DNA from 3 places in the Kribbella sp. NPDC051587 genome. Region 2 is predicted to be linked to each of the others. Evidence: riboswitches for the same ligand, from Rfam matches in the RefSeq annotation. Region 2 holds a riboswitch; each other region holds the start of a gene.
The links. A riboswitch is a leader RNA that binds a small molecule or an ion and turns the genes downstream of it on or off. The one in region 2 is predicted to bind thiamine pyrophosphate.
Positions count from the first base shown of each region.

Region 1: linked by a shared signal. The riboswitch ahead of ACIA49_RS29705 (purine-cytosine permease family protein) and the one ahead of thiC (phosphomethylpyrimidine synthase ThiC) in region 2 are both predicted to bind thiamine pyrophosphate.
Region 3: linked by a shared signal. The riboswitch ahead of thiS (sulfur carrier protein ThiS) and the one ahead of thiC (phosphomethylpyrimidine synthase ThiC) in region 2 are both predicted to bind thiamine pyrophosphate.

Region 1 is NZ_JBITDE010000010.1:38,552-40,811, forward strand. It holds gene ACIA49_RS29705 (purine-cytosine permease family protein) at 1-980, opposite strand, end outside; TPP riboswitch at 968-1,088, opposite strand; gene ACIA49_RS29710 (alpha/beta fold hydrolase) at 1,110-1,772, opposite strand; gene ACIA49_RS29715 (hypothetical protein) at 1,769-2,260, opposite strand, start outside.
Region 2 is NZ_JBITDE010000021.1:48,240-50,499, reverse strand. It holds gene ACIA49_RS40460 (lysophospholipid acyltransferase family protein) at 99-845, opposite strand; TPP riboswitch at 876-995, shown strand; gene thiC (phosphomethylpyrimidine synthase ThiC) at 988-2,260, shown strand, end outside.
Region 3 is NZ_JBITDE010000019.1:51,549-53,808, forward strand. It holds gene ACIA49_RS39480 (G5 domain-containing protein) at 1-146, shown strand, start outside; gene ACIA49_RS39485 (DUF5937 family protein) at 164-1,099, shown strand; TPP riboswitch at 1,105-1,220, shown strand; gene thiS (sulfur carrier protein ThiS) at 1,210-1,440, shown strand; gene ACIA49_RS39495 (thiazole synthase) at 1,442-2,218, shown strand; gene ACIA49_RS39500 (Calx-beta domain-containing protein) at 2,220-2,260, opposite strand, start outside.

The DNA.
Region 1 (2,260 bases), on a different contig from region 2:
CCCAGGTCAACCAACAGCGCGAGGCCGGTGGCGAGGACACCGATCGCGACCGAGATCCAGCGACGGTCGACATGACCGATCAGATTGTGCGCGGCCATCGTGGTCGAGTAGACGTTCGCGTAGGCCTCGTCGACCTCGTCCACCAGCAGCACGAACAGCGCGATCGCGCCGGCCGGCAAGGTGACGAGAGCGGTGATCACGCCTTCGCTGTCGGTCTGCAGCGTCGCCACCGCGAAGACACCCAAGGCGTAGTACAGGATCGCGGCCAGGCCGTAGCCGAGCGCGGAACCTCCGAACGCGGCCTTGTTGGTCTTCGAGTGCCGCGTGTAGTCCGCGGCCAGCGGAGCGAACGAGACGACACCCGCGGCGGCCAGGTCGACGGCCGGCCAGAAGCCGAACACGCCGTCCTGCGGGAGACCGTGCACCGGCTTGCTCAGCACCTGAACAAATAGGTAGACCGAGGCAATCAAAACCAGCCAGACCATGAACTTGCGCAGGACTTTCACGCTGCCCAGCGGCCGGACCGCCATCGTGGTGGCGATGATTCCGGCCAGGACGACGAACAGCCAGCGCCAGCGTTCACTCGTCACCGCGACCGCGGCCTGCGCGATCACGATGATCTCCATCGTGGCCCAGCCGATGTTCTGCGCGATGTTCAGGACGGTCGGGGCCATCGACCCGCGACGGCCGAAGATGCCGCGCAGCGCGGTCATCGCCGGTGCTCCGGTCTGCGAGCCGAAGACGGCCGCGCCGCCGAGCACCAGCGCACCCATCCCGCACCCGACGACCACGGCCAGCAGGCCCTGCCACAACGACCCCGTGTACGCCGCGACGAGCGCGCCGGTGACCGGGCCGAACAGGGAGATGCCGAAGTTTCCCCAGAGGGTGAACTGATCGAGGAACCCGAGAGTCCTCGGTGCGTCCGTGGTGAGGACGAGCGGTGCCTCGGTGGTGGCAGGACGAATTGCAGTGTCAGTCATCGCGATCCCTACGCCGGCATTACCCGGTCAGGTTCAGGCGGTCGGCGACCCGGATTGTCTCGTCGCCCTCTCAGCCCGCATTCGGCGCGAGCTCCCGCAGAGGTTTGCTACCGCGTCAACGATACTGCGTCAGCCAGTTGGCCGCGCGGCGGCTGCTCGGTGGATGAGCGCGGCCACCTCCGGGCCGTTGGTCAGCACCGGCATGTGCGCGCCGGTGGACAGGGTCCGCGCCTCACCATGGGTCAGCGCGGCCAGCCTGCTCGCGAAGTCGGCTGACGACAGGTGGTCGTGCTGCGAGCGGATGATCACTACTGGTGCTTTGACCCGGGTGATCACTGCGGCCAGGTCGTGCTTGCGGCAGGCGGCCGCGGCCCGGGCGATCGTCGGCATGCCGGTCCGCGCGTACTGCGGGGCGAGGACTGGGATGAGCTTTGGCGACTCCGGGGCGGCGGACTCCAGCCAGCGCATGCCTAGGTCCAGCCAACTGGAGGCCTTGGTGTCACCGCTCGGAGCGATCAGCACCAGCGCGTGAACCAGCTCGGGGTGTGCGACGGCCAGCTCCACTGCGATCTGTGCGCCGGCGGAGTGCCCGACGAGCACCGAACGCTCGCGCACCTTCCGCTCCAGGATCGCGGCGAGAGCCTCGGGGTGCAGGTCCTCACGCTCGCCCGCAGGTTCGCCGTACCCGGGGAGTGTGACGACGTTGTAGGGCAGGGAGAGGTGCTCGACGGTCGGTGCATACGACTCGACGCCCAGTCCGAGGCCTGGGACGAGTACGACGGGGGTGCTCACTCCCAGGGCGGACGGCCGGGCGCGGACCGGACCACGGTGTCGTAGTCCGGCTTGAGCTCGCGGTAGCCGAGGAAGAGGCCGACTGCGAGGAGCAGCAGTCCGAACCCACCCCACCCGTACGCGGTCGGCAGCCGGTCGAGAGTGGAGTCAACGGACCCCAGACCGGTCGTCAGCACCATGATCAGCCAGATGAGCAGCGGGACGAGCGAGGCGGCGACCACTACACCGCCGATGATCTCGGACAGCTCCGGCTGCCGATTGAGCTTGCGGCGAGCCAGCACGTCACGCGCCCACAGCGCCAAGGCCGCCACACCGACCAGAACGATCAGCAGCTGACCGAGAGCGTCGATGACGTCGGTGCGCAGCGGGTGATTGAGCGGAGAGCCCGGTGCCTGGGTGATCTCCCGGATCGAGACCCGCTGGATCGAGATCACCATCAGTCCGTAGATCGCCGCGATCAGGGTGGCCAGCAGGACCACCTTGGCCGC
Region 2 (2,260 bases):
AGGCAAGCAGCACAGAAATCCCCCAGATTCCTGCCTTGTCAATAACAAGAGCCCTTCGTACCCCTAGTGGCGGGTAGGGGTCAAGGCCTTGTCCGAGGCTACTGCCGCCGTTCCGCCCGCCGCGCGAGCTCCTCGCGGTCCAGCCGGTCGGCCTCCTCGGGCGTCGGCGCGGAGCCGCCGTACGCGGCCGGCAGCCACCAGGCGCCGGGCGGCTGCTCGGGGTAGGCGCGGATGGTGTCGTCGAGCATCTCGGCCATCGTCGAGCGCAGTACGGCGGTCGCCGCGACCGGATCGTCGTCCGCGGTCACTGTCATCGGCGTACCGACCGTGATGGCGATCGTGCGGTGCCGGGAGAAGTCCTTCGGATGGTCCTTGGTGAGCATCCGCTGGGTACCCCACAGGATCAGCGGAATCACCGGTACGCCGGCCTCCGCGGCCATCCGGACCGTGCCGGACTTGAACTCCTTCAGCTCGAACGACCGGCTGATCGTCGCCTCCGGGAACACTCCGACCACCTCACCGGCGCGCAGATATCGCACCGCCTCCTGGTACGACGCCTGTCCGGCCGACCGATCCACCGGAATGTGATGCAGCGACCGCATCAGCCAGCCCGAGTACTTGTTGCGGAACAGCACTTCTTTGGCCATGAACCGGACCAGTCGCTTGCTCGGCAGCGCGCCGTACCCGCCGAGGACGAAGTCGACGTAGCTGATGTGGTTCAGCGCGAGCACCGCACCGCCGGTCCGCGGCACGTTCTCCGTCCCGGCCAGCTGGAAGTTCACATCCAGCACCTTGAACGCCGTACGGGCGAAACCGATCACGGGCGGATACACAAAGTCGCGCATCGTAGGAACTCTACTAAGGTATTGCCGATAACTGGAGATCGCGGGAGCTCGCACCGAAGTGGGCTGAGAGGGCGGCTGGAGGAATCCGGCGCCGCCGACCGCCGAACCTGTCCGGGTAATTCCGGCGTAGGGAGCACAGCAAGTGACAACTATCGGCACCGTACGACCGACTGTCACCACCGGCCCGATCTCGGGCTCCGAGAAGATCTATCGCGGCGAACTGGGAGTCCCGGCGCGTCGTGTCCACCTCACCAACGGCGAGTCCTTCGACCTGTACGACACGTCCGGGCCGTACACGGACGCGTCGGCACAGATCGACGTACAGGCTGGTCTGCCCGCGCTACGGCGCGAGTGGATCGCCGGACGGACGAACCTGACCCAGCTCGCGCATGCGCGCGCCGGCACCATCACCGAGGAGATGCGGTACGTCGCGCTCCGGGAGAACATGGATCCGGAGTTCGTCCGGTCCGAGGTGGCGCGCGGCCGCGCCGTCATCCCGGTGAACCGGCGGCACCCCGAGAGCGAGCCGACCATCATCGGCAAGAAGTTCCTGGTGAAGGTGAACGCCAACATCGGCAACTCCGCCGTCAGCAGCTCGGTCGAGGAAGAGGTCGAGAAGCTCGTCTGGGCCACCCGCTGGGGCGCGGACACCGTGATGGACCTGTCCACCGGCAAGAACATCCACGAGACCCGCGAGTGGATCCTGCGGAACTCACCCGTCCCGATCGGGACGGTGCCGCTCTATCAGGCGCTGGAGAAGGTGAAGGGCGATCCGGCCGCGCTGTCCTGGGAGGTCTACCGGGACACGGTGATCGAGCAGTGCGAGCAGGGTGTCGACTACATGACCGTCCACGCCGGCGTACTGCTGCGGTATGTGCCGCTGACCGCTCGGCGGATCACGGGCATCGTCTCGCGCGGTGGTTCGATCATGGCCGCGTGGTGCCTCGCGCATCACCAGGAGTCCTTCCTGTACACGCATTTCGCCGAGCTGTGCGAGATCCTGCGCGAGTACGACGTGACGTTCTCGCTCGGTGACGGCCTGCGGCCGGGGTGTATCGCGGATGCGAACGACGAAGCCCAGTTCGCCGAACTGCGGACGCTGGGCGAGCTCACCAAGATCGCCTGGGAGCACGACGTACAGGTGATGATCGAAGGCCCGGGACACGTGCCCATGCACAAGATCGCGGAGAACGTGCGGCTCGAGGAGGAGCTCTGCGGAGAGGCGCCGTTCTACACATTGGGGCCGTTGGCAACTGATGTGGCGCCGGCGTACGACCACATCACCAGTGCGATCGGGGCGGCGCAGATCGGTTGGCTCGGTACGGCGATGCTCTGCTACGTCACGCCGAAGGAGCACCTCGGTCTGCCGGACCGCGATGATGTCAAGACTGGTGTGATCACCTACAAGATCGCTG
Region 3 (2,260 bases), on a different contig from region 2:
ACAGCGGCTGCGTACCGATCGCGAGCGACGTCGACTGCTCCGGCGGGAGCGGGAACGGACCCGAGTACGTCGATGGTCCGGTGACCGTCACTGGGTCCGACATCTATCGCCTGGACGCCGACCACGACGGCATCGGCTGTGAGTAGCGGGATGTAATGAGGGTGTGCTGACCTATGAACTGACGTCCAGGGACCTGGAGGAGGTCCGGTTCGCGCTGTCGCCTGCAGCGGAGACTGTGCTGAGTCTGCGGGCGCTGCGGGACCCCGGTCGGTTTCCGTTGCAGCTGCCGTGGGTGCGCGCGGTCCAACCGCTCCTGACCGACCTGGACTGGACGGTCCTGAGCTGCCTGGTCAACGACACGATGGGCAGCCCGGATTTCCTGACGCCCAGGCCGACCTCCCCGCTCACCCAGTTCGCTGATGAACTCCAGCTCATAGGCAAAGTCGATCAGGACACGTTCGAGAGGCAGCTCGCAGCAGTGAACGGCGAGCTGCCCCCAGGGCTGACACCAGCGAAGGTGACCCGAGCGCTCGACGACTACTGGCAGACGGTGATGGCGCCGTACTGGAACCGGATGCGAACCATCCTGTCCGCCGACATCACCTACCGCGGTCACGTCCTCACCCAGCAAGGCACGGGCGCGATGCTCAACGAGCTCGGCCCCGCAATCTCTTACAGCCAAGGGCTTCTGAAGGTCGACAAGGTGAGCCTCAACAGCCGCTCGGAGAAGGTCGCCGGCCGCGGCCTGGTCCTGCAGCCGACCCTGTTCGGCCCACACGCCGTCATCCCGTACGACCCCGGCGCCGAACCGTTCCTCGGCTACCCACCGCGCGGCCAGGCCAACCTCTGGACGGTCGTCGACCCGCCCACCCCACAAGACCTCGCTCAACTCATCGGTACGGCGCGCGCCCGCATCCTGCAGCTCCTCACCCACCCGCGCACCACCACCGATGTCGCCGCCGAGCTCCAAGTCACCCCGTCAGCGGTCAGTCAGCACCTCCAGCTGCTCCGCCGTACCGGCCTGGTCGAACCGCAGCGAGCCGGCAAGCAAGTGCTCTACAGGCCGACAGAGTTGGCCACTTTGCTGACAGGGAACTAAAGTCGAACGCAGACCGCGGGAGCTCGCACCGGAGTGGGCTGAGAGGGCGACAGAGAGGGCGTCGCCGACCGCTGAACCTGAATCGGGTAATTCCGACGGAGGGAGGACGCATGACCCAGTACGACGAGTTGCCGGCTGAGCACGCTGTGTGGGTGAACGGTACGGCGACCACCAGCGGACCGGGGATGTCGGTCGCGGAGCTGGTCCGGGAGATGTCGGATCGGCAGACCGGGATCGCGGTCGCGGTGAACCAGAGTGTGCTGACCCGCGACGAGTGGGCCGCCACGATCCTGACGGCGGGTGACCGGGTCGAGATCGTCGGCGCGGTCCAGGGAGGCTGAGATGGACGACCCCTTCGAGCTGGGCGGCCGCACGTATTCCTCGCGACTCATCATGGGAACCGGCGGTTCGGCCAACCTGGAAGTGATGGAAGAGGCATTGATTGCCTCTGGCACCCAGTTGACCACGGTCGCGATGCGCCGGCTGGGGACCGGGCACGAGGGTTCGGTGCTCGATGTGCTGAAGCGGCACGGCATCGAGATCCTGCCGAACACGGCCGGCTGTCACACCGCGGCGGAGGCCGTGCTGACCGCGCGGCTGGCGCGTGAGGCGCTCGGGACCGACCTGATCAAGGTCGAGGTCGTTGCCGACGACCACCTGTTGCTGCCCGATCCGTTCGAGCTGCTGGACGCCGTGGAGACCCTGGTCGCCGACGGCTTCACCGTGCTCCCCTACACCAACGACGACCCGATCCTGGCTCGCCGTCTCGAGCAGGCCGGTTGTGCGGCCGTGATGCCGTTGGCCGCGCCGATCGGCTCCGCCCTCGGCATCCGCAACCCGCACAACATCGCGCTGATCGCCGAGGCGGCGAACGTCCCGGTCATCGTCGACGCCGGCATCGGTACGGCGAGCGACGCCGCGCTGGCGATGGAGCTCGGCTGTGCCGCGGTCATGTTGGCAACCCCGGTCACCCGCGCCGAGAAGCCGGCCCTGATGGCAGCCGCCATGCGCGACGCCGTCACCGCCGGCCGCAACGCCCGGCTGGCCGGTCGGGTCCCCCGCCGCTGGCACTCCGCGCTGGCCTCATCGCCGACCACCGGATTGCCCACGTCAGGCTGAGCTAGTCGTTGTCGCGGATGGTGCCGGTCACCCGATACGGGA